Regions from separate parts of the Pantoea sp. CFCC18177 genome, predicted to be linked through region 3. Evidence: predicted binding sites of a transcription regulator. Region 3 holds the regulator's gene; each other region holds the start of a gene.
What was found. The regulator sigma-54, encoded in region 3, starts transcription at its own class of promoters, with help from an activator protein. The targets are predictions, from matches to a motif close to GTTGGCACANNTTTCGCTNT.

Region 1: a site for sigma-54 is predicted at 3,286-3,305, ahead of glnK (P-II family nitrogen regulator). Genes of this name have one in related genera too.
Region 2: a site for sigma-54 is predicted at 8,546-8,565, ahead of glnA (glutamate--ammonia ligase). Genes of this name have one in related genera too.

What each region holds. Positions count from the first base shown of each region.
Region 1 covers NZ_JBNBPL010000026.1:23,627-34,106, forward strand. The annotation lists gene ACPUC8_RS21165 (YbaY family lipoprotein) at 1-432, opposite strand, end outside; gene tesB (acyl-CoA thioesterase II) at 638-1,501, shown strand; gene amtB (ammonium transporter AmtB) at 1,572-2,861, opposite strand; gene glnK (P-II family nitrogen regulator) at 2,895-3,233, opposite strand; gene ACPUC8_RS21185 (SmdB family multidrug efflux ABC transporter permease/ATP-binding protein) at 3,493-5,268, opposite strand; gene ACPUC8_RS21190 (SmdA family multidrug ABC transporter permease/ATP-binding protein) at 5,261-7,030, opposite strand; gene ACPUC8_RS21195 (Lrp/AsnC family transcriptional regulator) at 7,055-7,516, opposite strand; gene ACPUC8_RS21200 (PLP-dependent cysteine synthase family protein) at 7,633-8,673, shown strand; gene cof (HMP-PP phosphatase) at 8,825-9,646, opposite strand; gene ACPUC8_RS21210 (SgrR family transcriptional regulator) at 9,740-10,480, shown strand, end outside.
Region 2 covers NZ_JBNBPL010000016.1:6,203-16,682, forward strand. The annotation lists gene polA (DNA polymerase I) at 1-550, shown strand, start outside; gene spfP (small protein SpfP) at 826-873, shown strand; gene yihA (ribosome biogenesis GTP-binding protein YihA/YsxC) at 960-1,601, opposite strand; gene yihI (Der GTPase-activating protein YihI) at 2,156-2,677, shown strand; gene hemN (oxygen-independent coproporphyrinogen III oxidase) at 2,914-4,287, shown strand; gene glnG (nitrogen regulation protein NR(I)) at 4,337-5,746, opposite strand; gene glnL (nitrogen regulation protein NR(II)) at 5,754-6,803, opposite strand; gene glnA (glutamate--ammonia ligase) at 6,989-8,398, opposite strand; gene typA (ribosome-dependent GTPase TypA) at 8,838-10,480, shown strand, end outside.
Region 3 covers NZ_JBNBPL010000007.1:72,208-82,687, forward strand. The annotation lists gene arcB (aerobic respiration two-component sensor histidine kinase ArcB) at 1-2,065, shown strand, start outside; gene mtgA (monofunctional biosynthetic peptidoglycan transglycosylase) at 2,962-3,684, shown strand; gene npr (PTS phosphocarrier protein NPr) at 3,691-3,963, opposite strand; gene rapZ (RNase adapter RapZ) at 3,960-4,814, opposite strand; gene ptsN (PTS IIA-like nitrogen regulatory protein PtsN) at 4,867-5,349, opposite strand; gene hpf (ribosome hibernation promoting factor) at 5,512-5,799, opposite strand; gene rpoN (RNA polymerase factor sigma-54) at 5,821-7,254, opposite strand; gene lptB (LPS export ABC transporter ATP-binding protein) at 7,303-8,028, opposite strand; gene lptA (lipopolysaccharide ABC transporter substrate-binding protein LptA) at 8,034-8,588, opposite strand; gene lptC (LPS export ABC transporter periplasmic protein LptC) at 8,563-9,135, opposite strand; gene kdsC (3-deoxy-manno-octulosonate-8-phosphatase KdsC) at 9,132-9,698, opposite strand; gene kdsD (arabinose-5-phosphate isomerase KdsD) at 9,712-10,480, opposite strand, start outside.

The DNA.
Region 1 (10,480 bases), on a different contig from region 3:
CTCTGCTTTAGTCCCGCCCTGATTAATCACCGGCTTCACGGTGTCCGTGATAAATGCCAGCTTGCCGTCAATGGCGATGGCCGCACTCAGCAGAATGCGTGCGTTCGGCTGAATATCTGCCGGATTAAATGGCAGCACGAACTGGAATGGCGCCTGTTTCCCCTCAGTACGCACCACATGCTGTGCCAACACTTTCGATGGCGCGTCAGCCAGTGATGCATCAGACAGCGTCACCGTCAGCACCGCATCCGGCGGCAGCGCAATACGTTGGCGAATATACACCGAACCACTAACGTTAGGCTGCGCAATGGCGGCCTGCTGTCCCGCAACGGCGGAGCCCAGTGTTGGGGTCGCTACTGGCTTACTGTGATCGGCACAGCCCGTGATTGCTGCAGCCAAGGTAATGCCGCTAATAACATGCCAGAGTTTCATCGATGTCGTCTCCTTGTGAACACTATGATTGTCGGCGCTAAATTTGTTGGGTAGCTTTTCAACCGCCGATTGACCTTAATTCTGGCACAAAAATCCGCATTGCGCCTAAATGCACCGCCAGCCCGCTGAAATCACGGCAAAATCATTGACGGAAACTGGTCGGATCTTTCAAACTGGCGCGATCGGGAATATTGAGGAATCGACTATGAGCCAGGCACTGCACAACCTGCTTAACTTACTAAATCTGGAAAAACTCGAAGAGGGTCTGTTCCGCGGCCAAAGTGAAGACCTCGGTCTACGCCAGGTGTTTGGCGGTCAGGTCGTCGGACAGGCGCTGTATGCGGCAAAACAAACCGTGCCAGAAGAACGCATCATCCACTCGTTCCACAGCTACTTCCTGCGCCCCGGTGACAGCCAGAAAGCCATCATCTATGACGTTGAAACCCTGCGTGACGGCAAAAGCTTCAGTGCGCGCCGTGTCAGCGCGGTGCAGAATGGCCACCCGATTTTCTACATGACCGCCTCATTCCAGGCACCAGAGCAGGGATTTGAGCATCAAAACACCATGCCGCAAGTGCCCGGACCGGATAACTTACCTTCTGAGCAAGATCTGGCGCAAAAACTTGCCGCACATTTGCCGCTTAAACTCAAAGAGAAGTTTCTTGCTGAGCGCCCACTGGATATTCGTCCGGTGCAAATTCACAATCCGTTAAAAGGCCGGGTCGATGAGCCGCTGCGTCAGGTGTGGGTTCGTGCCAATGGTCAGATGCCGAGTGATCAACGCATTCACCAATATGTGCTGGGTTATGCTTCCGATCTCAACTTCCTGCCGGTGGCGCTGCAACCGCATGGCAAAGGCTTCCTGGAACCGGATATGCAAGTGGCGACCATAGACCACTCTATGTGGTTCCATCGCCCCTTCGACCTCTCAGAATGGCTGCTGTACAGCGTGGTGAGCACCTCCGCATCCGGTGCGCGCGGTTTTGTGCGAGGGGAGTTCTATACGCAGGATGGCACCCTCGTCGCTACCACGGTGCAAGAGGGCGTGATGCGCCAACGTGAGGCATAAAAAAGGGGCGATATTATCGCCCCTTATGCTTTTTATTGTTTTAGCGCACTGCTCTTCAGCAGCCCGGCACTTACTGGTTGTAAGCGTTTTCGCCGTGGCTGTTCACATCCAGACCTTCACGTTCCTGATCTTCTGGAACACGCAGGCCAACAATCATATCTGCCAGTTTGAAGCCGATGAAGGCAACCACACCAGACCAGACGATGGTCACGCCGCAGCTGAACAGCTGTACCCAAACCTGATGGCCCATGGTCACGCCTTCAGCGTAGCCCACACCACCCAGTGAAGAGGAGGCGAACACACCGGTCAGGATACAACCCAGGATACCGCACACACCGTGTACACCGAACACATCGCATGGGTCATCCACACGCAGCCATTTTTTCAGGGTAGTTACGCCCCAGATACCTGCCAGGCCACCGGCCAGACCGATAATCAGCGCGCCGCCAACACCGACATAACCACAAGCTGGGGTGATAGCAACCAGACCCGCGATGAAACCAGAACACGCACCCAGCAGAGAAGGCTTGCCACGCATTGCCCACTCACCGAACACCCATGACAGCACCGCACCTGCAGTCGCTACAACGGTATTCAGGAAGGCCAGTGCAGCAATTTCGTTCGCTGAAGAGGCTGAACCGGCGTTGAAACCAAACCAGCCAACATACAGAATCGCTGTACCGGTGAAGACCATTGGCAGGTTGTGTGGTTTGAAGGCTTCTTTACCAAAGCCAGCACGTTTGCCCACCAGGTAAGCACCCACCAGACCGGCTACCGCGGCGTTGATGTGTACAACGGTACCGCCTGCGAAGTCCAGCGCACCATCTTGAGCCAGCAGACCGCCTGCCCAGACCATGTGTGCGATTGGCAGATAAGAGAGCGTCAGCCATACCACCACGAAAATCAGTACCGCAGAGAAGCGAATACGTTCTGCCAGTGCACCCACAATCAGGCCCACGGTAATACAGGCGAATGAAGCCTGGAACGCAACGTGGATATACTGATAGAAGCTACCCATCACCGCTTTCAGCTCGATATTTTTCAACATCGCCCACTGGAAGTTACCGAAGAAGGCGTTGCCTTCGCTGAAGGCCAGCGAATAACCGTAAATTACCCAGAGTACGCACACCAGTGAGAAAGTCACTGCGACCTGAGTCAGCATTGAAAGTACGTTCTTACCGCGAATTAAACCGCCGTAGAACAGGGCAATGCCCGGAATCGACATGAACAGCACCAGTGCGGTACAGATCATCATAAAGGCGTTATCCGCTTTGTCCGCAACGGCAGGTGCTGCCGCCATGGCCAGAGACGGTAACAGTGCCAGGCTGGTGAGGCCTAACTTAGTCATCAGTTTATTCATTTCTTTCCATCCCATCACAATTCAGAGCCCCAGTTACAGTGCTGCTTCGTCGGTCTCGCCGGTGCGAATACGAATAACGCGCTGCAGTTCTGCGACGAAGATTTTGCCGTCGCCAATTTTGCCGGTGTAAGCGGCTTTGCTGATGACATCCACCACTTCATCGAGTTGATCGTCCGCAATCGCGATATCAATTTTTACTTTTGGCAGGAAGTTCACGCTGTACTCGGCACCGCGGTAAAGCTCTGCGTGACCTTTCTGGCGACCAAAACCCTTCACTTCGGTAACAGTCAATCCCTGAATGCCAATGGAGGATAAGGCTTCACGCACGTCCTCCAGCTTAAATGGTTTGATTACCACGGTAACCAGCTTCATACGTTCCCCTCCGGATAATAAATTGAGTGAGTCTCGCGGACACGCAGAGATATAAGCAAACGCTGTGCCATAAATGAAAAAAGTGCGGAAGTCAGTGGCATAGAGGCGCTGGATAGCGCTTCGTTATGTGATGGGTAGCTCAATCTGGAGGATGGGGTTAAGAAAGGTGTTGCAATATTGCACTCCTTTGGTGCTTTCAGCCTCAAAGGAGTGCATCAATACAGAACAATCTGATAAATCTGCGCAAAAAAGGTGCAAATCACCCTTCAGCTTGTACGGGGATGCTCGCCGCGAGTTCATCACCCGCTTGTTGCAATTGATACATCTGCCAATAACGACCTTGTTGTGCCAGCAATTGCGCATGCGTACCGCGCTCGGCAACCTGGCCGCGATGCAGCACCAGGATTTGATCCGCTTCGGTAATGGTGGAGAGACGGTGCGCAATCACCACCAGCGTGCTGTGTTGACGCAGTGCACGCAAAGCATGCTGAATCGCCTGCTCGGTACCGGAATCAATGTTGGCGGTGGCTTCATCCAGAATCAAAATCTGTGGCAACGACACCAGCACGCGCGCCAGCGCCAGCAACTGTTTCTGTCCCACCGACAAATTATTGCCCTGCTCCCCTAAGCGCGTGTGAATGCCCTCTGACATTGCACGTGCTAAAGGGGCAAGCTGCACGGTTTCCAGCGCCTGCCACACCTGCTCTTCAGGAATATCGCGTCCCAAACGTACATTCGCCAACAGCGTATCAGCCAGAACCACCGGATCCTGTTGCACCATAGCGATACTTTGCCGCAGTGCCTCATGGGAGAGTTGCGGTAATGGGCGGCCATCCAGCTCAATACTGCCGCGCGTTACCGGGTAGTAGCCCATTAACAGATTCGCCAGGGTACTCTTACCGCTACCGGTATGCCCGACCAGGGCGATAAAGCCCCGCGCCGGTACGTCCAGATTAATATGGCTCAGCACATCGCGGTCATCACGGTAGGCAAAGCTGACATCGTGCAGCTTGATACGGCCTGAGGCCAGCGGCTGGTTATCGGCACCGTAACCTTGTTGTGCGGCATCCATCAGCTCAAAAATACGTTCACCGGACACCACCGCCTGCTGCAGCATCGACTGCTGCGTCGTCAGCTCGATCAGAGGTTCATTCAGGCGGCCAAGATAAGTAATAAAGGCGTAAAGCACCCCAACTTCAAACACGCCCGGCGTGGCAAAGCTAAACAGCATCAGCAACCCACACAGGATCATCGCTGAAAACAGGCTCAGCAGCGGACGCAGCAGGAAGCCATCCAGACGCAGCGTTTCCATGCGCGCCAGATAGTGCGAGCGGCTCGCCTCCCCCATGCGCTCGCCGAAGCGCGCCTGCTGGCGGAACTGCTGGATCACACTCATGCCGTTGATCACTTCATTGAAGCCGTTGTTGATGTCGGCGAGATAACTGCGCACCCGGCGCGCGATCGGCGTACTGTAGCGCTGGTAGATCAGCATCACCGTTAACACCAGCGGGAAGATCACGATCGCTACCAACGCCATGCGCCAGTCGAGTGAGAACATCGCCACCAGCATTGCACCAATTAACGCGGCACTGCGTAAAACAGTTGCCACCACCGTGACGTAGAGATCTTTGATCACTTCGGTATCGTTGGTGACGCGGGAAATGATTTGCCCCACTGGTTGGGTATCAAAGGCGCTTAAGGGCTGACGCAGTGCAGCGTTCATCACATCGACGCGCAGTTGTTGCACCACGCCAATCGCGGCACGGTTAAACAGCAGCGCCTGAAAATAGTGTAAGCCCGCCGCCAGCAGTTGCAGCAACACAAAGCACACCAACAAGCCAATGGCGATGGCCCACGGCATCTGATGTTTCGCCACCAGATTATCAATGAAATAACTCACCAATACCGGGCCGGTGACTTCGGCGGCAGCGGCAATCCACAGCATGCCGACCGCTAACCACAGGGATTTTCGCCAGGGTTTGCCGTAAGCCAACAGGCGTTTGAGCGTTGGCCACAAACGAGGTGATTTAGCCATGATTTGATCCCTCCGCCACATCGTCCTCATCCAGTGCCGCTTCCAGTTGCTGATAGCGGTACATATCGCGATACCAGCCCTCTTTGCTCACCAGGCTGTCGTGATCGCCACGCTGTGCAACAGCGCCCTGCTGCAGCACCAGAATCTCACTGGCTTCGGTCAGTGCCGACAAACGGTGCGCACTGATAATCAACGTGCGGCCTTTGCCCCACTGCCGTAGGTTATGCAAGATTTCATGCTCGGTGCGGCCATCAACGGCAGAGAGTGCATCGTCCAGAATCAGGATCTCGGCATTCAGCAGCAGCGCGCGCGCAATCGCAATACGCTGTTTTTGGCCGCCGGAGAGCATCACTCCGCGCTCACCGACTTCGGTGTCGTAACCTTGTGGCAGGCGCAGAATGTCATCATGCACACAGGCCATCTGCGCCACGTACTCGATCTCTTGCTGGGTGGCATTAGGTCGGCCCAGTGCCAAATTGTTCGCCACCGTATCGGAGAACAGAAACGGTGTCTGGCTCACTACCGCTAATTTGCTACGCCAGCTGTCGAGCCGTAGCTGGTTCAGTGGCAGGTTGTGATAGCGAATATCGCCCTGGTCGATATCAAAGTGGCGCTGAATCAGGCTCAGCAGCGTACTTTTACCGCAGCCGGTTGGGCCACACAGCCCTAACATTTGTCCCGGCTTCAGTTGGAAATTGAGGTGGCTAAGCACCGCGCCAGAACTGGCGGGATAGCGAAACTCACGAATGGCGACCTGCATCACACCCGGTTCAGCGGGCAAGACTTTTTGCCCGTCTTCCACCGCTGGGGCTTCCGCCAGCAGTGCGCGGATACGACTCCACGCGGCGCTCCCGCGCTCGACAATATTGATCATCCACGCCAGCGCCAGCATCGGCCAAATCATCAGCCCCAGATACATCACAAAACTGGTGAGCTGGCCCAGCGTCAGGCTGCCATGCCACACCATCCATCCACCGCCCGCGATAGCCAGCAGATTAGAGAAGCCCACCGCGATATAGATGATCGGATCAAAGCGCGCATCAACACGCGCCACATGCAGATTTTTCTTGCCGGTGTCGCTGGCAATATCAGCAAACTGCTGCGACTGATGATCTTCCAGACCAAAGGCTTTGATCATGCGAATGCTGGTGAGGCTTTCCTGAGTTTGATCGTTGAGGCTGGAGAAGGCTGCCTGCGCGACTTTAAAACGCTGATGCAGGCGCGATCCATCTTTCTGGATCGCTATCGCCATAATCGGCATCGGGATCAGCGCCAGCAGCGTCAGCTCCCAGCTGATCTGCGTGCTCATCACCGCCAGCACCACCAGCCCCATCACCAGCGAATCCACTAGCGTCAACACGCCCTCGCCTGCCGCGAATACCACGCGGTCAACATCGTTAGTGGCACGAGCAATCAGATCGCCGGTACGGTGGCGCAAATAGAAGGCTGGATGCTGGCGACTTAACTGGCGATAGAAGTCTTCGCGCAGTTCTACTGCTAGTTGATAAGAAGCGCCGAACAGCAGCACGCGCCAGACATAGCGCAGCAGATAGACAATAACCGCAGTGGCCAGCATCACGCCGATCCACATGAAAATTTTACCGCTGCTTAAGGTATGTTGCGTCACGCCGTCAACAATCACCCCTACCACATGCGGTGGTAAGAGTTGCAGCAGTGCAATGACAATCAGCAAGCTGACGGCACCCAGATATCGCCGCCACTCGCGTAGAAAATACCAACTTAACTGGCTAAATAATCGCACAAGAAACTCTCTTTCTCTGCCCGATCAGGGCGCTACCGGCAAGGCGGTGGTATATTTTATCTCTTCCATGGCGAAGCTTGAGGTCACATCAATCAGGCCAGGTACGCCATTCACCAGACGTTTATAAAACGCATCATAGCTTTTCATATCAGCCACCTGGATGCGCAACAGGTAATCGTATTCTCCCGCCATACGGTAAAACGCCATGACCTCTGGCATTTGCTGAACCACGGCGACAAACTGATGAAACCATTCGCTGCTGTGCTGCTGCGTCTTCACAAACATAAACGCGGTGAGTGACAGCCCAATTTTTTCGCCGTCGAGCAATGCCACGCGCGCACGAATAATGCCATCATCTTCCAGCTTTTTCAGGCGTTTCCAGCACGGCGTAGTGGTGAGATTCACGGCATCTGCCAGCGACTGCAGCGATAACGTACAATCCTGTTGCAACATCGCCAGCAGTGTACGGTCAGTTTTATCTAGCATTCGGCGCTCCGGGAGAAAATTTTTCTCTTATCGAGCCATTATAACCCGATTAAAGCAACCTAATTTTCCTGCCTGTGCCTTACACTGTGCACAATAATTATTCTGGATAATGTCACATGCAAACGCCTTGGGTTCGCCACGCCATCAATGAAATTAATGCCGATTTTCAACGCTCTGCGGATACTCATCTCATTCGCTTTACGCTGGAAGCGTATCCCGGCATTCGCTTCTATCTTAAAGATGAAAGTACTCATCCGAGTGGCAGCCTGAAACATCGCCTGGCACGCTCGCTGTTTTTGTATGGCCTGGCTAACGGCTGGATCAAGGAAAATACCCCGATCATTGAGGCTTCATCCGGCAGCACTGCGGTGTCAGAAGCCTATTTCGCCCGCCTGTTGGGCTTGCCGTTTATCGCCGTGATGCCCGCCAGCACCGCTAAGCGCAAAATTGAGCTGATCCGCTTTTACGGCGGTGAATGCCATTTCGTGGCCGATCCTTGCCAGTTGTATAGCGAGTCAGAACGTCTGGCGCGAGAGCTGAACGGCCACTTTATGGATCAGTTCACCTATGCGGAACGCGCTACAGACTGGCGCGGTAACAATAACATCGCAGAAAGTATCTTTCGCCAGATGGCGCATGAGCCCCACCCCGTTCCGCATACGGTGATCATGAGCGCGGGCACTGGCGGCACCTCCGCAACGCTGGGCCGTTACATCCGTTATCAGGGCCACGATACGCGTCTGCTGGTGGTTGATCCTGAACACTCGGTATTTTTTGACTACTGGCACAGTCGTGACAGCGCTCTACGCAGCGACCGCGGTAGCCTGATTGAGGGCATAGGTCGCCCGCGTGTGGAACCCTCATTTTTACCCGATGTGATCGACGAGATGATAAAAGTGCCCGATGGCGCAACGGTGGCGGCAATGCTGCAACTGGAGAAAATTCTGGGGCGTCGCCCTGGCGCCTCTACAGGCACCAATTTCTGGGGCATGCTGCAGGTCGCGCAACATATGCGGGATAAGGGCCAACAGGGTTCACTGGTGACACTGCTGTGTGACAGCGGCGAGCGCTATCCGGATACCTATTACAACCCAGAGTGGGTGGCACAAAACGTGGGCGACATTCAACCGTGGCTGCGTGAAATATCCCCTAAATAATTCGGATTTCAGAAAGGCGGCAAACGAGAGCATCCCGATGAGCTTACTGAAGTAAGTGATTCGGGTAAACGAGTGAAGCCAACGCATCTGCAATTCGAAGTATGACGGGGATAATAAAAAACCGGACATCCTGTCCGGTTCACTGTAAACCTCAGCATTCGGGGGAATAATCGAGGTGTGGTGTGGTCATCCAGTGATTTAAGTAGTGAGACACCGCCTGTGTCTCGCAATGTCCAATAATCGGTAAATGGGGCAATGATGTTTTGAGCTGATTCATGGCATTGCCCATAATGAATCCTTTACCCACTCGTTCCAGCATTTCACGATCGTTCATGGCATCACCAAACGCCATGCAATCCGCCATCGACAGCGATAAATGCTGGCACAAGTGAGCCAGCGCGGCACCTTTGTGGCAATCCAGCGGCAGCACTTCGAGGCAATCCCACGCCGAGAAACAGATATTCGCGCGCTCGCCCAGCGCATCCTGCAATTCCACTTTTAGCGCCAGCAGTTCCTCATGCGGTGCGATAAAGCAAACTTTGGTGACTTCATGCGCCGACATCTGGCGTAAATCACGCAGTTGATAGTGGAAGCCACTCATCACGTGCGCAGCTCTCACAGAAGGTAACGGCTTATCGGTAAACCAGCCCTCATCGTTAAAGATGTGAATTGAGGCAGGCGTTTGCCAGTGGGTGTGAATCACCTCTTCTGCCAACGATGGCGGCAGATCGCAGCCAAATAATTGTTGCCCATCCAGATCGTGAATACGTGTACCGTTGCCGCTGATTAGCCAGGCGGGCAAGGTGATTTGTTCACGCACAACCTGCACATCCATCAAATGACGGCCAGTAGCAAAAGCAATGGTGACATCACGCTGATGCAGGGTATGCAGGGTGTCGATCGTTTCTTTACCTAACCGGTGCGTTGGCAGCAACAACGTGCCATCCATATCAAATGCTGCGAGGCGGGCCATGCGGATTCTCCAGTCTGAATAAGGGTTCCACTATCGCCTGGTAATTACGGAACTAATAGTGAATACTTTTAGAAAACTGTTCCGGGTTTACTGATGCGCGAACTTCATCGGGTTAATCAATTCCAGCGTCTGTGGCAATTGAGCCAAGGCGAACCACAGCGGCTCAGTGTGACTGCGATGGCACAACACTGCTTTTGCAGCGAGCGCCATGTGCGCACCCTGCTGCGCCAGTGGCAAGATGCGGGCTGGTTACGCTGGCAGGGCGAGGCGGGACGCGGCAAACAGGGCAAGCTGTCATTTCTGGTCTCGCCAGAACAGCTGCGTCAGCAACTGTTAGCCCAGCAGCTCGAAGCAGGGGAAGCGGTACAGGCCCTGCAGGTACTGGATCTTCACCCTGAACGGCTGGTCAAAATGCTGCGTCCTCTGATGGGCGGACAATGGCAAAACCAGGCGCCGGTGCTGCGTATTCCCTACTATCGTGCCATGGAGCCACTGCGCCCACTCAGCCTGACTGGGCGGGCCGAGCAACATCTTCTGCGGCAAATTTTTTCAGGGCTTACCCGTTTTGCAGGTAACGATGTTGAAGGCGATCTCGCTCATCACTGGCAGCACGACGACAGCGGGCGCGATTGGTATTTCTGGCTGCGTCCACAACTCAGCTGGCATAACGATGAACCGATCCATGCAGCTCAACTCGCCACACAATTGCAGCAGATCAGGCAAACGGAGGTGGGTCGCCGCTTGCTGGCCTCCATCGAGCATATCGAGGCACCGCATCCATTAGCACTGCGTATTCAGTTGCACCAGAGCGACTACTGGCTACCACAACGGTTA
Region 2 (10,480 bases), on a different contig from region 3:
TAAGGTGTCAGGGGAGCAGCGTCGCAGTGCCAAAGCGATTAACTTTGGTTTGATCTATGGCATGAGCGCATTTGGTTTATCGCGTCAGCTGAATATCGGTGCCGGCGAAGCGAAGAAGTATATGGATCTCTATTTCGAACGTTATCCGGGCGTGCTGCGCTATATGGAAGAGACGCGTGCGCAAGCTGCGGAGAAGGGCTACGTTGAAACCCTTGAGGGCCGCCGTCTGTGGCTGCCGGACATCAATTCCAGCAACGCCATTCGTCGTAAAGCGGCTGAGCGTGCGGCGATTAATGCCCCGATGCAAGGCACGGCAGCAGATATCATTAAACGCGCGATGATTGCTGTGGATGGGTGGTTACAACAGCAGAATGATGATGCAGTGCAGATGATCATGCAGGTACACGATGAATTGGTGTTCGAGATCCGCAATGATGCGGTTGAGAGTGCCAGTGCGACGATCCGTCAACTGATGGAGAGCAGCATGAAGTTGGATATACCGCTGCAGGTTGAAGTCGGAACGGGTGATAACTGGGATCAGGCACACTAACAGGTGAATGTTGGCGGCATCTCGGTGCCGCTGACATCATCATAAGAAAAAAGTTTGATTAATCGGTTCAGCAAGCGCGCAAAGCCGCTTGTAAAATGCACGTTGGGTAACTGCTTATCCCCTAAGCATTTTTTTAGTAATTAAACTACATGCCTTAAGCCAAAGTGTGACGAACCTGGTAAAAAAGATGTCGGATCCTGAAACTTAACAACAAAAAACCCTTTGTCGGTCAGGAAAAATCAGGTAAAGTTCATCGCGTAGGGTACAGAGGTAAGATGTTCTATCTTTCAGACCTTTTACTTCACGTAATCGGATTTGGCTGAATATTTAGCCGCCCCAGTCATTTATGACTGGGGCGTTTTTTATTGGGCTTTTTCTGAAAAGCGGGCTGAAAAACCCGCTGGAGAGATTAGGCGGATGGTGCTTCGCTATCGCCTTCCTGCGCCGGTTCCAGTTCAGCGAACCAGTTGTCCAGCTTTTGACGAACGATATCCACACCCAGCTTTTTCAACGATGAGAACATCTCGACCTGCACATCACCCATAAAGCCCAATGCAGCTTCACGCACCATCTTGAGCTGTGCTTTACGCGCGCCTGAGGCCAGCTTATCCGCTTTAGTTAACAGTACCAGCACCGGAATGCCACTCTGAACGGCCCACTCAATCATGTTCTGATCGAGGTCTTTCAATGGATGGCGGATATCCATCAGCACCACCAAGCCTTTCAGTGCCTGACGTTTCTGCAAATATTCAGACAGTGCGCGCTGCCACTTGCGCTTCATTTCTTCCGGTACTTCCGCGTAACCGTAACCTGGCAAGTCCACTAAGCGCTTACCATCAACCACTTCAAACAGGTTGATGAGCTGGGTACGGCCAGGCGTTTTACTGGTACGTGCCAGACCTTTCTGATTGGTCAGGGTGTTCAGTGCGCTGGATTTGCCCGCATTAGAGCGCCCGGCAAAGGCGACTTCAATGCCCGCATCCGCCGGCAAATGGCGAATATCCGGGGCGCTGAGCATAAAATGGGTCATGTGATAGTTCAAAGCAGACAAAGTAAAACTCCAGCAGAGTGATTCGGCAATTGGGCTGATTATACCTGTTATGGCGCAAAAGTGCCCGATGGCGTCTTAACGCGCTATTTTGTAAGAGATCAACGATTGTTACTGCCAGTCATTACCGCTTAATGGAATGTTCACATTAAGACTTGTTGTTAATAATCATGGTGTTAATGGAATCATGAAAAAGACCGCTCTAAATAAGAGACAAGTCTCACTTGTTCATTTTACTGATTGGTCTACATTGAGTGTCAGTGCACGGCAGCACCCATCAGGATGATGCGCTCAGGAGTGTCGGGGAAGACCAAGAGCATGGCAGGAAGTGATTCAGGCACGAGTCAGACAAGGAAAAGGAATACTCGCAGGAGCGATGGGGCGAAGGAGCAACCGGGACGTGGTGAGCCGTAAAGGATTGATACCGTAATTCCTTCATGAGAAGGTGCGAAATAAGGCGATAGCATAGGCTATCGCCTTTTTTCTTTGCCCGCTTTCTGCTAGATTTCGCCGCAATTCTATACTGAATTCACTTAGCATCACTGAGACCGGACACCATGAAGCAACCTGCATCAGCCCCGCGTGGCAAACCTGCTGCAAAAGCCAAGCGCAAATCGCGTGAAGAACTCAACCAGGAAGCGCGCGACCGTAAACGCGATAAAAAACACAGTGGCCACAAATCTGGCAGCCGTGCCAATCCGGAAGTGCAAGCCGCAAATAAAGGCCAGGGTAAAAAAAGCCAGGACCCACGCGTAGGCAGCAAAAAGCCGATTGCGCTGGTGGCCGACGGTAAAACTCAGCCAGAGAAGAAACCCGCCGCGCAACCCAAGTCGAAAGCGGAAAAAGTGCGTTTAACGCCGCAGGAAGAGCTGGCCAAGCTGGAAAACGATGAGCGTCTGGATACGCTGCTGGATCGTCTTGAAAATGGCGAGACGCTGAGCGGCGAAGATCAGGCCTGGCTGGACCAAACCTTAGACCGCATCGACGAGCTGATGGAAACTCTGGGCATTGCCTTGGATGACGAAGCGGAAGATGAGCAGGCAGAAGAAGATATGATGCGCCTGTTGAAGGGCAACTAAGGCACTTTTTGATCGGCATGCGTGTTACCGCATGCCGCGCTAAACAGGTATTCGCTTATGCTTTGGCCTGGATCAATTTTAGCGCTGCTACTGACATGTTATCTGCTGTGGTTATTGTTTAAACTACGCCGCCTGTCGCGTCTGAAGTCGCGTATACGCCGGCGTTCGGCTCACCGCTTCATCCACTCTTCTGCTACGCGACCCTCTCTCAGACGACGTCACCGTAAGGAGTGAGCATGTCATCGCAGCAGATTGAATGGGATCAGCGCCTGATTGAAAAATACAATTACGCAGGCCCGCGCTACACCTCTTATCCCACTGCGTTGGAGTTTAATGAAAACTTCGGCGAGGCGGCATTTCAGCAAGCCGTTGAACGCTATCCTGAGCGCTCTCTGTCACTGTATGTGCACATCCCGTTCTGCCATCGTCTGTGCTATTTCTGCGGTTGCAATAAGATCGTCACGCGCCAGTTGCACAAGGCAGACCGCTATCTTGATGTGTTGGAACAGGAAATCCGTCAGCGAGCCCCGCTTTTTGCTGGTCGTCGCGTAACCCAATTACACTGGGGCGGCGGCACGCCAACCTTTCTTAACCCGGCACAGGTGAGCCGGCTGGTGGCGCTATTACGCAGCCATTTTGACATTGCGGATGATGTTGAAATGTCGATCGAGGTCGATCCACGTGAAATTGAACTGGAGATGATCGATCATCTGCGTGCCGAGGGGTTTAACCGACTGAGCATGGGCGTGCAGGACTTCAACAAAGCCGTGCAGGAGCGTGTTAACCGCGTTCAGGATGAAGAGACCATCTTTGCCCTGGTCGAGCGTGCTCGGGCGCAGGGGTTCCGTTCCGTGAGTCTCGATTTGATCTACGGCCTGCCGTTGCAAACGCCAGAGAGCTTTGCTTTTACCTTGCAGCGGGTAATCGCACTCAATCCCGACCGCCTTAGCGTGTTTAACTATGCGCATATGCCCACCCTGTTCGCGGCGCAACGTAAGATCAAAGATGATGAACTGCCCAGCGCCGCCCAGAAGTTGCTGATTCTGCAGCAAACTATCGCAACCTTAACCCGCGCGGGCTACCAATTCATTGGGATGGATCACTTTGCCAAGCCAGATGATGAGCTGGCTGTGGCACAGCGTGCCGGTGTGCTTCATCGCAACTTCCAGGGTTACACCACCCAGGGAGAGAGCGATCTGCTCGGTTTCGGGGTGTCGGCGATCAGTATGCTGGGTGACGGCTATGCGCAGAACCAGAAAGATTTGAAGGCGTATTATCGCGACGTTGAGCAGCGTGGCAATGCCTTGTGGCGCGGCCTGACGTTAAGCGATGATGATTGCCTGCGCCGCGATGTGATCAAAGCGCTGATCTGTAATTTCTCTCTGGATTTTTCTGCCATTGAGGCGCACTGGCCAATCGATTTTGACGACTATTTCGCAGAGGATTTAGCGCTGCTTGCGCCGTTAATCGCCGATGGCTTGCTGGAACAGCAGGGGCTCAGCCTGCAGGTAACGGGGATTGGACGTTTGCTGATTCGCAATATCTGCATGTGCTTTGATCGTTACCTGCGCCAGAAAGCCCGCCTGCAGCAATTTTCACGTGTGATATAAAAACAAAAGGCGGCCTGAAGGCCGCCTGCGGTTGCACTAAGCTGCAATCTTACTCCATACCCAGTTCTTTCAATTTACGCGTCAGCGTATTTCGACCCCAACCGAGTAACCGTGCGGCTTCCTGCTTGTGCCCCTGAGTGTGGCGCAGTGCGGTGGTGAGCAGCGTGCGTTCCATTTCCGGCTGAGCTTCAGAGAGCAGGTTTTGATGACCGGAACGCAGCGCGCGGTCCGCCCATTGTGCCAGCAGTGTTGCCCAGCTATCTGGCAGCGACTGAACCGGGCTATCTGGCGTGCTCGACTCAAACAGTTCCGGCGGCAGATCCTGAATCAACACTTCCTGGCCCGCAGCCATTACGGTTAACCAGCGGCAGGTGTTCTCCAGTTGGCGCACGTTACCGGACCAATGCAGACGCGTCAGTGCGGTTTCCGTCTCCTGGTGCAGAATCTTCGCTTCAACACCCAACTCACGCGCAGCCACCTGCAGGAAGTAGCGCGCCAGACGAGGGATGTCTTCACGACGCTCGCGCAGTGGCGGCAGATGGACACGGATCACGTTGAGACGGTGGAACAAGTCTTCACGGAACTTGCCTTCCTGCACGCGCAGTTCAAGGTTTTGGTGGGTTGCCGCGATGATACGCACGTCCACTTTCACCGGCGCATAGCCGCCCACGCGATAGAACTGGCCATCAGCCAAAACGCGTAACAAGCGGGTCTGCACATCGAGCGGCATATCACCGATTTCATCGAGGAATAGCGTACCGCCATCAGCTTGCTCAAAGCGACCCTGACGAATCTGGTTTGCCCCGGTAAAGGCACCTTTCTCGTGTCCGAACAGCTCGGATTCGATCAGGTCTTTAGGAATGGCAGCCATATTCAGCGCGATAAACGGTGATTTAGCCCGCGGACTATGACGATGCAGCGCATGCGCCACCAACTCTTTACCGGTACCTGATTCGCCGTTAATCAGCACACTGATCGACGAGCGCGACAAGCGGCCAATTATACGGAACACATCCTGCATCGCTGGCGCTTCGCCAATGATATCGGTAGTGGGGCCGCTCACCGGCTGATTGCGCGGCTGCTGCTGCTCCTGATAATGGCTAATCGCACGTTCAACCAGTGCCACCGCCTCATCGATATCAAACGGTTTTGGCAGGTAATCAAACGCACCCTGCTGATAGGCGCTCACTGCGGCATCCAAATCCGAATGCGCGGTCATGATGATCACCGGCAGCATAGGATGACGCTGTTTAATTTGTTTCAGCAACGCCAGCCCATCCATGCCCGGCATGCGAATATCTGATAACAATACATCTGGGGTTTTACTTGAGAGTGCATCCAGCACCTCATTGGCGCTGTCAAATGTTGCGCAGCTCAAACCGGCTCCAGTGAGCGCACGTTCAAGCACCCAGCGGATGGAGCTATCGTCATCGACGATCCAGACTATCCCTCGTTGCATAGAAACCTCACTGGCGAATAGGCAGGTAGACCGAGAATTCGGTGTGTCCTGGCCAACTGTTAAATTCTATTTTTCCTGAATGCTGATCGATCAAACTGCGGGCGATGGAGAGACCTAAACCCGTGCCCCCTTCGCGTCCGCTGACCATCGGATAGAACAGCGTATCTTGTAGCTGGGCAGGTATGCCTGGGCCATCATCTTCAATATCAATGCGTGCCACTAAGCGATAACGTGTGCCGTGCAGCGTCAGTTGGAAAGCAGTGCGCGTGCGGATGACGATAGTGCCGCCTTCCTCACCCAGCGCTTGCAGGGCATTACGCACTACATTAAGCAGCACCTGCTCAATCTGGTCAGGGTCATGCGGCAGTTCTGGCAGGCTGGGGTCGTAATCACGCACCAGCGAGACATTGTCCGGTAACTCCATTGAGACCAGGTTGACCACGCGCTCGGCCACCTGATGAATGCTTTGTGTTACGTGCATACCCGGCTGTTGTGGCCCGAGTAAGCGATCGACCAGATTGCGCAGGCGGTCCGCCTGTTCAATGATGATCCGGGTATATTCATGCAGCGACGGATCGGGCAGGGCACGGGTTAATAATTGTGCCGCGCCGCGTAATCCACCCAGCGGGTTTTTAATTTCATGTGCCAGTCCGCGCACTAAATCACGGGCTGCGACCTGCTGTGCATGTTGCAACTGTTCCTGGCTCAGGCGGCGTTGATTATCCATCGGCGCCATTTCCAGCAAAATAAGGCCATCGGGCAGTCGTTGCGCCGTCAGCGACATAATGTGCGCTCGGCCATCAACCACCAAAGTGACTTCGCTGTCGGTAAAGCCCTGGCCTGCTCCAAGACTCTCGCTCATCACCTCAATATTCAGCGAAAAATAGCCGGTTAATTCCGGTAATGGCGTGCCGAACAATTTGCGTGAGCTTTGCGCCAGTAATTGCTGAGCTGCCGGGTTGGCATAATGGATAACCAGATCGTTATCGACCAGCAAAATACTGTTGATTAGAGAGTTGAGTATCTGCCCCGCGTCGGGCAGCGTGCCAGTAGCCATACAGCGTTCCTCTGCACTAAGTTAGTGCATTATAGCCTTTTAGGACGGAAATCTGTCTTTGAAACGGTATTTGCGCGGAGAAAAAAGCCCATCCGGAGATGGGCCAAAGTTTCCACGGCAATATAAAAAGTTTTCAGACTCTGTGCGCCGCCAAAAAAGCGGCGCATGAAGCCGAATTTTTTAAATTAAACGCTGTAGTACAGTTCGAACTCAACTGGGTGCGGAGTCATGCGCACACGGTCAACTTCTGGCTTACGCAGTTCAATGTACGCATCGATAGCGTCATCAGTGAACACGCCGCCACGGGTCAGGAACTCGCGGTCTTCGTTCAGTGCGTTCAGTGCTTCTTCCAGAGAACCTGCAACTTTTGGAATCTCAGCTTCTTCTTCCGGAGGCAGGTCATACAGGTTTTTGTCCATGGCATCGCCAGGGTGGATCTTGTTGATAACACCATCAAGACCCGCCATCAGCAGTGCAGTGAACGCCAGGTATGGGTTAGCCGCTGGATCCGGGAAGCGCGCTTCGATACGACGAGCTTTCGGGCTTGCAACCACTGGAATACGGATAGAAGCAGAACGGTTACGGGCAGAGTAAGCCAGCATAACAGGTGCTTCGTAGCCTGGGACCAGACGCTTGTATGAGTTAGTGGTTGGGTTCGCCAGGGCGTTGATCGCTTTAGCGTGCTTGATGATACCGCCGATGTAGAACAGAGCAGTTTCAGACAGGCCGCCGTACTTGTCGCCAGAGAACAGGTTCACGCCGCCTTTTGACAGGGACATGTGGCAGTGCATACCAGAACCGTTATCGCCGAACATTGGCTTAGGCATGAAGGTTGCAGTTTTGCCGTACGCGTGAGCAACGTTGTGCACCACGTATTTGTAGATCTGAATTTCGTCAGCTTTTTTGGTCATGGTGTTGAAGCGGGTTGCCACTTCGTTCTGACCAGCAGTTGCCACTTCGTGGTGGTGAGCTTCAACCACCAGACCCATCTGCTCCATGGTCAGACACATAGCAGAACGGATGTCCTGAGCTGAGTCGACTGGTGGAACTGGGAAGTAACCGCCTTTCAGACCTGGACGGTGACCTTTGTTACCGCCTTCGTATTCTTTACCGGTGTTCCATGCTGCTTCGATATCGTCGATAGCAACGTGTGAACCTGAGGTAGATGAACCGAAACGAATGTCATCGAACAGGAAGAACTCTGGCTCTGGTCCAAACAGCACGGTATCCGCGATGCCTGAAGAACGCAGGAACTCTTCTGCACGCTTAGCAATGGAGCGTGGGTCACGGTCGTAGCCCTGCAGTGTGCCTGGCTCGAGGATGTCGCAACGAATGATCAGGGTAGAGTCTTCGAAGAACGGATCCATCACCGCAGTGGTCGCATCCGGCATCAGCACCATGTCTGATTCGTTAATGCCTTTCCAGCCGCCGATGGATGAGCCATCGAACATTTTGCCTTCTTCGAAGAAGTCAGCGTTAACCTGGTGCGCAGGGATAGTAACGTGCTGTTCTTTACCTTTGGTATCGGTAAAACGCAGGTCAACAAACTTAACTTCGTGTTCGTTCATCATCGAGAGAACGTGTTCAGCGGACATACTCAACTCTCCTGGAAATGGTCATTATCGTCATGGTGAGAGAACTTCGTTGCCTGGAATGTGTCACGACTTCTGACCATTACCTAACCAAGATCTCGGCAAGCTCTTTCAACCGTTTTATAACTGTCGTTTTCGCTTAAAAGATATAAAGCGAATTCTGTGCCAACTTTATTACAATGGTGAAAATGGCGCTGTGGCGCGCTCTTTGGTGAGTCGACCACTGCACCAGTATGGATGGTGCGCACTAATTTGGTGCTCCATGGATGAAATTGCGCCCCAAAAAGGTGCAAAACACCATCGCAGTGCAGATTAATGCACCGTTATTGGTGCTAAAAAACAGCACTATGAGAAACTTTAAGTGAATACTGTGATCATGTTCAGTCTTTCGCTTAATCCGTGTACAATACCGCGTTATTTCTATAATGCCTGAGGCAAAGCTGTGATCGAAAATTTGCGTAACATCGCCATTATCGCGCACGTTGACCATGGTAAGACCACCCTGGTTGACAAACTCTTACAACAGTCCGGTACTTTTGATGCCCGTACCGAAGCGACTGAGCGCGTAATGGACTCCAACGATTTGGAGAAAGAGCGTGGGATTACCATCCTCGCAAAAAACACCGCCATCAAATGGAACGACTACCGTATCAACATCGTTGATACCCCAGGACACGCCGACTTCGGTGGTGAAGTGGAGCGCGTTATGTCCATGGTGGATTCGGTGCTGCTGGTTGTAGATGCGATGGATGGCCCTATGCCGCAAACCCGCTTCGTAACCAAAAAAGCCTTTGCTCATGGTTTGAAGCCGATCGTAGTCATCAACAAAGTTGACCGTCCTGGCGCGCGTCCAGATTGGGTTGTTGATCAGGTCTTCGACCTGTTCGTTAACCTCGATGCGACCGACGAGCAGCTGGACTTCCCTATCATTTATGCTTCAGCGCTGAATGGTATTGCAGGTCTGGACCACAACGACATGGCTGACGACATGACCCCGCTGTACCAGGCGATTGTGGATCGTGTTTCTCCGCCACAGGTTGAAGTTGAAGCACCACTGCAGATGCAGATCTCGCAGCTGGACTACAACAACTACCTGGGTGTTATCGGCATTGGCCGCATCAAGCGCGGTAAAATCAAGCCGAACCAGCAAGTCACTATCATTGATAGCGAAGGCAAAACCCGTAACGGTAAAGTCGGTAAAGTACTGGGCCACCTGGGTCTGGAACGTATCGAAAGCGCCGAAGCTGAAGCTGGCGATATCATCGCGGTAACCGGTCTGGGCGAGCTGAACATCTCTGACACCATCTGTGATACGCAGAAGGTTGAAGCGTTGCCAGCCCTGAGCGTCGATGAACCAACCGTAACCATGTTCTTTAACGTCAACACCTCACCTTTCTGCGGTAAAGAAGGTAAGTACGTGACTTCGCGCCAGATCCTGGAGCGTCTGAACAAAGAGCTGGTGCACAACGTGGCACTGCGCGTTGAAGAAACCGAAGATTCAGATGCGTTCCGCGTTTCTGGTCGTGGTGAGCTGCACTTGTCTGTTCTGATCGAGAACATGCGTCGTGAAGGTTTCGAGCTGGCGGTATCCCGTCCGAAAGTTATCTTCCGTGAATTCGAAGGCCGTAAGCAAGAGCCATTCGAAAACGTGACCCTCGACATCGAAGAAACCCACCAGGGTTCTGTGATGCAAGCGATGGGTGAGCGTAAAGGCGACCTGAAAAACATGGATCCTGATGGTAAGGGCCGTGTACGTCTTGACTACATGATCCCAAGCCGTGGTCTGATTGGCTTCCGTAACGAATTCATGACCATGACTTCAGGTACCGGTCTGCTGTACTCCACCTTCAGCCACTACGACGATGTGCGTCCGGGTGAAGTGGGCCAGCGTCAGAACGGCGTGCTGATCTCTAACGGCCAGGGTAAAGCGGTAGCGTTCGCCCTGTTCAGCCTGCAGGATCGCGGTAAGCTGTTCCTGGGTCACGGTGCGGAAGTGTATGAAGGCCAGATCATCGGTATTCACAGCCGTTCAAACGACCTGACAGTTAACTGCCTGACCGGTAAGAAACTGACCAACATGCGTGC
Region 3 (10,480 bases):
GGACAAGCTGGAGGAGATGCGCACGCGCGACCTCGAACTCAATCAGCAGATGAAAGAAACCATTGCTCAGCTTAATCAGGAAATTAATGACCGTATCAAAGCTGAGCAAGCGCGCGAACAGGTGATGGATAAGTTGCGCGAAGAGATGGCACGTCGCGAACAGGCGCAGATTGAGCTGGAGCAGCAATCTTCCTTCTTACGCTCTTTCCTCGATGCCTCACCGGATTTGGTGTTCTATCGCAACATCGACAAACAGTTCTCTGGCTGTAACCGCGCGATGGAGCTGCTGACGGGGATGAGCGAGAAACAGTTAATTGGGCTGACACCGCGCGATATCTACGACGAAGATGCCGCCTCCAAGGTACTGGAAACTGATGAGAAAGTGTTCCGTCATAATGTCTCTCTGACTTACGAACAGTGGCTGCAATATCCTGACGGGCGCAAGGCCTGCTTTGAAATTCGTAAAGTGCCCTACTATGACCGCGTGGGGAAACGCAGTGGCTTGATGGGCTTCGGACGCGATATTACTGAGCGCAAGCGCTATCAGGACGCGCTGGAGAACGCCAGCCGTGAGAAAACCACCTTTATATCCACCATCAGCCACGAGCTGCGTACGCCGTTGAATGGCATTGTGGGGCTGAGCCGCATTCTGTTGGATACCGATCTCAATCAGGAACAGCTTAAGTACCTGAAAACCATCCATGTCTCCGCCATCACCCTCGGCAACATCTTCAATGATGTGATTGAAGTGGACAAAATTGAGCGCCGCAAAGTGCAACTGGATAATCAGCCGCTCGATTTCACTGGCTTCCTGGCGGATCTTGAAAACCTCTCTGGCTTGCTGGCGCAGCCGAAAGGGCTGAAGTTTGTCATGGCCCCGGAACTCCCGCTGCCGCATAAAATTTCGGCGGATGGGACGCGCCTGCGTCAGATTTTGTGGAACCTGATTGGCAATGCGGTGAAATTCACCCAGCAGGGTGAAATCGTGGTGCGTGTGGCTTATCACCCGGACGAAACGCTGCACTTCGAAGTACAGGATTCCGGCATGGGGATTCCGCAGGACGAGCAGGATAAAATCTTCGCCATGTATTACCAGGTGAAAGATCAGCAGGGCGGTAAGCCCGCAACGGGAACCGGGATTGGCCTGGCCGTTTCACGCCGCCTGGCACAGGCCATGGGCGGCGATATCAGCGTCCGCAGCGCGCCGGGTCAGGGTTCATGCTTCAGGGTCGATATCAAAGCACCGCGCGTGGCGGATGAAGTAGAAGATGAGAACGTAGACGACAGCATGCCGTTGCCGGCGCTGCACGTGCTGCTGGTGGAAGATATCGAATTGAACGTGATTGTCGCCCGTTCGGTATTGGAAAAACTGGGATGCAGCGTGGAAGTGGCGATGACCGGCAGTGACGCGCTGGCGATGTTCGATCCGCAGGAGTTTGATCTGGTGTTGCTCGATATCCAGCTGCCCGATATGACCGGGCTGGATGTCTCGCGTGCCATACATCAGCAGCACGCCGGCATCTCGTTACCGCCGTTAGTGGCGCTCACTGCCAATGTCCTCAAAGATAAAAAAGAGTACCTCGATGCGGGTATGGATGATGTGTTGAGTAAGCCGCTGGCCGTGCCAGCTCTGACCGCGATAATCAAAAAGTTCTGGGATTACCAGGGAGACGCGTCAGAGGCTGTTATGAGCTCATCAGACGAGCATTCCCGCACGCTACTCGATGTCGAGATGCTGGAGCAATACATTGAACTGGTCGGCCCGGGTTTGATTAAGCAAAGCCTGACGATGTTTGAGCAAATGATGCCGGGTTATCTTGAAGTGCTGGATTCCAACATGATGGCGCGTGACCAGAAAGGGATTGCGGAAGAGGGGCATAAGATCAAAGGTGCGGCAGGTTCGGTGGGTCTGTTGCACTTGCAAAAGCTCGCGAAGCAGATTCAGTCCCCGGAATTGCCAGCTTGGTGGGATAACGTGCAGGAGTGGATCGACGAATTAAAACATGAGTGGCAACATGAAGTTAACGTGTTACGCGAATGGGTAGCAGAGCGGGAAAAATCGTAGTACGCCAGAAAAAAATGACCCCAGTCGAAACTGGGGTGCGCGAATACTGCGCCAACACCAGGGAAATGGGTACTGCTGCTATCGTTAGTGGTCGATTGAATCAGCAACAGTTTGGTATTGGATGACGCTTCAAAATCACCTTAACAAATTCGCCAACGCTTGTGACAAGATTCATTAAATTGTGTGATGTTGAGCAGCGTTTAAATACAGAAAACATTAATTTGCTGACACAGTCAAGTAAGGAATTAATTTCTTTGCCGTATTGCACTATTTTTGACCAAATGTTCTGCTTTTTGCCTGGATTTCCTTCAGCCAGAAGCAGGAAAAGCCTGTCGGCAGCGTTGAAAATCTTATTCCGCTAAAAAATCGCAGTTAAATAAGCTTAACATACTGATATTAGACAAGAAATATGAGGTTTTTGGCGGGTTATCCAAAACGTTTTGGAAACCCTCTTTAGAAAGTTCCAGTTTAGGGTTTAACGCCGTAATGTAAACCAAAATGAGGGGGAGGTGCTTTACCTCAAAACAGGGAGTTGGCTGAGTCGGCGATGCTATTTTCGCCACGTTTTTCAGAATGGTCTCGCTTATCAATGAACATATTCAAATGCTTTGAAAGTTTAATGTTAAGTATTGTGAAAGTTTAATTGTGATCTTAATCACATCGGTTTAAGTGTTTGACGGTAAAGATTCTGATGGTTTTTTCACCATGGAACCGATTCCTTGTTGGCGGAAGTGCTTGATGTAATTGGCTCTAATAGAGGAACGATGGTTGCGCAGGTAATAACTTTCCTTCTAAGTGACTGGCAATGAGGGATAAAGGTTAGGCTTGAATCGCAGATATATGAAATCGTGACTTGAGTGATTGATTAACTCAGGGAACAGGTAAGAGAAAATTGCATGAGTAAGAGTAAAGGGAAACTGGGACAACGCATTAAAGTGCTGGTAGTAAAAGTGCTACTGGCTTGGCTTGGGGTTTGGCTCGCAGGAATTGTGATCTTTGCCTTCCTGCCTGTACCGTTTTCAGCGGTGATGGTAGAGCGTCAGCTTGGGGCCTGGATGAGTGGCCGCTTTGATTATGTCGCCCATTCCGATTGGGTGGGGATGGATGATATTTCCCCGTGGATGGCACTGGCGGTGATTGCCTCTGAAGATCAGAAATTTCCGGAACACTGGGGATTTGATGTCGACGCGATTCAACAAGTATTGGATAACGAAGGTGGCGAGCGGATGCGCGGTGCCTCAACCTTGTCTCAGCAGACGGCTAAAAACCTGTTTTTATGGGATGGTCGCAGTTGGGTGCGTAAAGGCCTGGAAGCCGGGCTGACGGTGGGCATTGAAACCGTCTGGACTAAACGCCGAATTTTGACGGTGTACCTGAATATCGCAGAGTTTGGCAACGGTGTGTTTGGTGTGGAAGAAGCTTCGCAGCGCTACTTTCATAAACCCGCCAGTCGCCTGACGATCTCTGAAGCCGCGCTGCTGGCGGCGGTGTTACCTAATCCTATTCGCTTCCGCGCGGATGCGCCTTCAGGGTATGTCCGTATGCGTCAGCAGTGGATCATGCGACAGATGCGACAGCTTGGGGGCGAAGGCTTCCTTGAACGCTACAAGCTGCATTAATCGCTTCTAGTCCTCGTCAAAGCCCGCTTCAAACAGCTCAATGACGGCTGCCAGCGCCTGGACTTCCTCCGGGCCGCTGGCCTCAATCTCAATATGGCCGCCTTTTGCCGAGTCCAGCATCAGCAATGCAATCACACTGCTGGCCTCGGCTTCCGTTCCCGCCTCGTTACGCAGCAGCACCTCAGCATCAAAACTCTGTACCAACTCGAACAGCTTCATGGCCGGACGAGCGTGCATACCCAGCTTATTTCGAATCTCAACGGTTTGCTTCACGGTCATGATTTGCGTTTTTCCAGAGTGCGATGACGAGACTGCACATTTTTACCGCGTGAACGGAAGTAATCCGCCAGCTGCTCAGCGATATACACTGAACGGTGTTTACCACCCGTACAGCCAATGGCTACGGTCAGGTAGCTGCGGTTGTTGGTTTCCAGCATCGGCAGCCACAGTTCCAGATAGCTGCGCGTTTGGTAGATGAAGTTGTGCACTTCGGTATGACGATCCAGGAAGGCGGCGACCGGGCGATCAAGACCCGTCATCGGACGCAGTTTAGGATCCCAGTGCGGGTTCGGTAAGAAACGCACATCGAACACGTAATCTGCATCAATCGGAATGCCGTGTTTAAATCCAAAGGATTCAAACACCATGGTCAATTCACGCTCGCGCTTGCCCAGCAGGCGTGTTCGCAGCATCTCTGCCAGCTCGTGTACCGACATCTCGGAAGTGTCGATGATCAAATCAGCACGCGATCGCAATGGCTCCAGCAGATCGCTCTCTTCATCGATGGCACTTTCCAGCGACAGATTTTTGCTGGAGAGGGGATGCAGGCGGCGCGTATCGCTGTAACGGCGGATTAAGGTATTGCGATCGGCATCCAGGAACAGCAGCTGCGGAGAGAACGACTCAGGCAGATTGTTGAGAGCCGTTTCGAATACTTCGGGTGATTCAGGCATGTTGCGCACATCAATGCTGACTGCAGCCGAAATGTTGCGCTCCGTTAAGGTGTTCGCCAGCTCCGGCAGCAATACCACCGGCAGGTTATCAACACAGTAGAACCCCATGTCCTCAAGGGCGCGTAGTGCAACCGACTTTCCTGAGCCTGACCGACCGCTAACGATCATCAGCACCATCACAATTCTCCCGTTTTAAACCGGCGATAACGCCGGTAAAAGTGTCTGTCGCTTAAGAGTGTTCTTCCTGAGCTTCTGTGATAATCGCATAGAGCTCTTCATCACTCTGTGCGGCGCGTAAACGGCGGCAGACGGTTTTGTCCGCCAGGCGTTTCGCGACCAGCGACAGCGTATGCAGATGGGTTTTACACTGGTCTGCAGGCACCAGCAGGGCAAACAGCAGGTCAACCGGCTGGTTATCGACGGCATCGAAGGCAATCGGCTGATCGAGGCTGATAAACACGCCAACAGCACGCAGCGTATCCTCCTCCAGCTTGCCATGTGGAATAGCGATGCCGTTACCAATGCCGGTACTGCCCATGCGCTCACGGGTCAAAATGGCTTCAAAAAGCGTCTGGTGCGGCAGATTGAGCTGCTTTGCTGCCAACTCGCTGATAATTTCCAGCGCGCGTTTTTTACTCTGGCAGTGTACGCCGCTTCGGGTACAGTCCAGTGTGAGGACCGAGCTCAATTCCAGTGTCAGATCGTTGTTCATCATCGTTTCACTTGCGAGTTCACATAGCCATAAGGGTAACGCCATTCATACCGCAATGGCGAGTTCCCCGTTGGCGCTTGCGCAGATGACAAAACGGGGCGGTCATCCCGCCCCATTTGTGCTCTGAGTGCCAAACCGATCGGCACTCTGCAAGCATGAAGGTTAGTGTTTTTTCAGTTTGTCTTTATGTTTGGTCAGCTGACGGGAAAGCTTATCGATTAACCCGTCGATGGCCGCGTACATGTCTTCCGCTTCCGCTGTGGCGTGCAGCTCCCCGCCGTTGACGTGCAGTGTTGCATCCGCAATCTGCGTCACCTTCTCCACTTTCAGAACAATATAAACCTGATTGATACGATCAAAGTAGTGTTCTAGTTTGGCAAATTTGCTGTTTACAAATTCACGCAGTGGCTCGGTTATCTCAACATTCAGTCCGGTTAGGTTTAGCTGCATAGGTCTTCCTTCCTCATTCGGTCAAACCAGCTGTTTACGCTGGTTTGATGGCGGTATAGACAAAGACTCGCGATATTTAGCAACCGTACGTCGCGCCACCATGATGCCCTGATCGGATAACATGGAGGTGAGTTTGCTGTCGCTCAAGGGTTTTGCGGGATTTTCCGCGGCAATCAATTTTTTCACCAGCGCACGAATCGCCGTGGAGGAGGCTTCGCCACCGCCCTCGGTGTTGACGTGGCTGGAGAAAAAATATTTCAGTTCGAAAATGCCACGCGGGCTATGTAAGTACTTTTGCGTGGTCACGCGAGAAATCGTGGATTCATGCATATCGACGGCCTGTGCGATATCCGCCAACACCATCGGGCGCATGTACTCTTCACCCTGTTCAAAGAACGCCTGCTGTTGCTCAACGATACAGCGAGTGACTTTGAGCAAGGTATCGTTGCGGCTCTCGAGGCTTTTAATCAGCCACTTGGCTTCTTGTAGATTACTGCGGATGAACTGGCTATCGCTGTCATTGCGCGTCGAACCGCCCATCGCGGCATAGTGCTGATTAATCTTCAGACGTGGCAGGCTGTCAGCGTTGAGATCTACCGTCCAGCGCGCACCGTTCTTGCGTACCAGAACGTCCGGGATGACGTATTCAGGTTCGCTGGTGTTCACTGACTGCCCGGGGCGTGGATCAAGTGACTGAATCAGCAACATCGCGTCTTTTAACACCTCTTCTTTCAGACGTGTGACGCGCATCAGGCTGCGGAAATCGTGGTTGGCCAGCAGATCAAGATGTTCACTGACGATCAGGCGCGCTTCGGCCAGCATCGGCGTGTCTGCAGCATACTGCGAGAGCTGCACCAGCAGGCAATCACGCAAGTCACGTGCGCCAACACCTACGGGATCGAAACGCTGGACGCGCTTGAGCACGGCTTCGACTTCTTCCAGCGTCAGCTCTTCATCGCCAATACTGTCGCAAATGTCCTGAACGCTGACTGTGAGGTAGCCGGTTTCGTCGATGGCATCAACAATCGAGGTGGCAATGGCGCGATCGGTATCGGTGAACGGCGTTAACTCCACTTGCCACATCAGGTAATCCTGCAGTGACTGGGTGGTTTCGCCCTGATAGACCGGCAACTCATCATCCTGATAATCCGTACCGGTACCAGAAGGCGTGCCTGCGGTGTAGATCTCATCCCAGGTGGCGTCGAGCGGAAGCTCTTCCGGCATCTCTTTCTGTTCGAGCGCTTCGCGTGTATCTAACGCATCACTTTCCTGATGTTCACGCGCATCGACTTCTTCATGCAGTTCAGTTTGCTCAAGCAGCGGATTGCTTTCCAGCGCCAGTTGCAGTTCCTGCTGGAGTTCAAGCGTCGAGAGTTGCAGCAGACGAATGGCCTGCTGCAACTGTGGGGTCATTGCCAGCTGTTGGCTGAACCTGAGTTGCAAACCTTGCTTCATAATCCGGCCAGAATTTCCTAAGCAAATGTCGGGTATTCCGACACCTTATCAGAGTCTGAACTCTTCGCCCAAATAAACACGCTTAACCTGCTCATCTGCAAGAATTTCATCAGGGGTACCATGTGCAATCAGATGCCCCTGGCTGACGATGTAAGCGCGTTCACACACGGCGAGGGTTTCACGCACGTTGTGGTCGGTAATCAGCACGCCAAGGCCGCTGTCACGCAGATGTTCGATGATTTTCTTGATATCAATAACGGAGATGGGGTCAACACCGGCAAAAGGTTCATCCAGCAGGATAAATTTCGGGTTGGCCGCCAGCGCCCGTGCGATTTCCACACGACGTCGTTCGCCTCCGGAGAGCGCCTGACCCATGCTGTCGCGCAGGTGTTCGATATGGAACTCTTCCATCAGCTCGTTTGCACGATCCTGACGCTGTTCTTCCGTTAAATCATCGCGAATCTGCAGTACGGCCATTAAGTTGTCATACACGCTCAGGCGGCGGAAGATCGAAGCTTCCTGAGGCAGATAGCCGATACCGCGACGCGCGCGTGCATGCAGTGGCAGGATACTGATATCTTCATCATCAATGACAATACGGCCAGCATCGCGCGGGACAATGCCCACGACCATATAAAACGTGGTGGTTTTGCCAGCACCGTTCGGGCCGAGCAGGCCAACAATTTCACCTGATTTTACCTGCAGGCTGACGTCTTCTACCACGCGGCGGCCTTTATAGGCTTTCGCCAAATTTTCAGCGACTAATGTGGCCATAGCGATCAGTTACTCTTTTTTGGGCTCGCAGTTGAGCCGTTTTTGTCTTGCAGCTGCGACGGCACCAGCACGGTGGTCACGCGTTTGCTGTCACCCTGGCTGAAAGCCTGCATTTTCTGTTCTTTGACCAGATAGGTGATGCGATCGCCTTTGATATTGCTGTCCAGCTGCTGAATGAAGGCGTTGCCCGTCAGCTCAACAAAATCGTTCGCCAGCTCATAGTGCAGCTTTGAAGCGTGCCCCTGAACCGGTTTGCCGTTGTCTTGCATCTGATAGAAGGTCGCGGGAGTTCCGTAAGCATCGACGATGGTTTTTTTGCTGTCGCCGCCTGGACGCGTGACCACCACTTTGTCTGCGGTGATCTTGATTGAACCCTGGGTAACGATGACATTGCCGGTGAAGGTCGCCACGTTGCCTTGTAGATCAAGCGACTGGTTAACGGAATCGATATTGACGGGTTTGTCTGAATCACCCGTCAAGGCCAGCGCAGGCAGGCTGGTGGCCAGCAGTGCACTTACCAGCAACAACTTGAGGCTATTTTTTTTCATTTTGGATTTCATAGGAAGTTTTGACCTTTTCAAGCAGCTGGGCATTTTTTGTTCGTAAATTGCCGCGCATCTTCATGCCAGTGGAATTAAAACTGCGGCCAAATAGGGTGACCTGATCGTCAGATGTCACATCCTGGGTGACCAGATTAACCTGAGCGGTATCGGTGATGATGCGCTCAAGCTGTGAATCCTGGGTCAGCGTATTCACTTCAACGTGGCCGTAAAGGTAAAGCATACGATCTTTGGTCAGCTTTGCCTTATCAGCGCGAATGGTCCAGGTCGGCACTTTGTTTTCATCATAAGTGGTCGCCACAGGATTTTCGAACCAGCTAACTTCATCGGCCGCAAAGTAGGTGACTTTATCCGAGATCAGTTTATAGGCTAACGCCCCCGTGGGGTTATAAACCACAGAGTGAGATTTTTCGCTGGTGTACGTTGGCTCTTGGGTATTGGTTGCCACCGGCGCTTTGCTGTCATCCTGGTTGGTGAGATTCCAGCCGATCAGCACCACGGCGATCAAGGCCAGAATCAGCGTTATCCAACGCCTGCTCTTACTCATACTGATTGCCCTTTGGCATCCTCAAATTTGTTCTGCGCCATCAAGATCAAATCGCACAGTTCACGCACCGCACCCCGACCGCCAGCGATACGAGTCACGTAGTTTGCACGTGGCAGTAAAACCGGATGGGCATCGGCCACGGCTACACTTAAGCCAGCTTGCGCCATCACGGGCCAGTCGATTAAATCGTCGCCAATATAGGCAACCTGATCGGCAGATAAAGACAGTTTATCCAGGAGTTCGCGCCACGCCAAAAGCTTATCAGATTGTCCCTGGTAAAGATGCGTAATGCCCAACGTCTGGCAGCGGTCTTCCAGCAGTTTCGCTTTACGGCCGGTTATAATAGCCACTTCGACGTCTGAGGTCAGCAGGCAGCGGATGCCGTAGCCATCGCGCACGTTAAACGCCTTCAACTCTTCACCGCTGTTGCCCATGTAAATGACACCATCTGACATCACGCCATCAACATCACAAATTAGCAGGCGAATCTTAGCCGCGCGCGCCATAACATCGGCACTGACCGGACCGTAGCAGGTATCAACCATTGTGGATTCAACACTCATTATTTGTTCCTGTTCAAACTACGCCAGCGCGCAGCATGTCATGCATATGTACCACACCAAGAAGACGATCGTCATCGGCGACCAGCACTGCAGTGATGTTTTTGTTTTGCATTAAGTTAAGCGCATCCACCGCCAGCATATTGGGGCGCACACGAATCCCACCGCGCGTCATCACATCCTGAATACTGGCGGACTGAAAATCGATGCCCATATCGAAGATGCGGCGCAAGTCACCATCGGTGAAGATGCCTTCAATTTTCATCAGGTCATCAACGATCACCGTCAGGCCAAGATTTTTACGCGTGATCTCCAGCAACGCATCACGCAGCGAGGCATCACGGCTCACGTGAGGGATCTCATCACCGCTGTGCATGATGTCGCTGACATGCAGCAGAAGCTTGCGGCCGAGGGCACCGCCGGGATGTGACAATGCAAAATCTTCCTGAGTAAAACCGCGCGCTTCCAGCAGTGCTACGGCGAGTGCATCCCCCATCACCAGCGTTGCGGTCGTGCTGGAAGTCGGCGCTAATCCCAGCGGACAGGCTTCCTGTGGCACTTTCACGCACAAATGCACATCTGCGGCACGCCCCATCGCGCTTTCTGGGCGGCTGGTGAGGCAGATGAGTGGCACTTTCTGGCGCTTCAGCACTGGAATCAGGGCGAGGATCTCATTCGACTCGCCGCTATTCGAGATAGCAATCACCACATCATTTGGTGTGACCATCCCGAGGTCACCATGGCTGGCCTCACCTGGGTGAACAAAGAACGACGAGGTGCCGGTA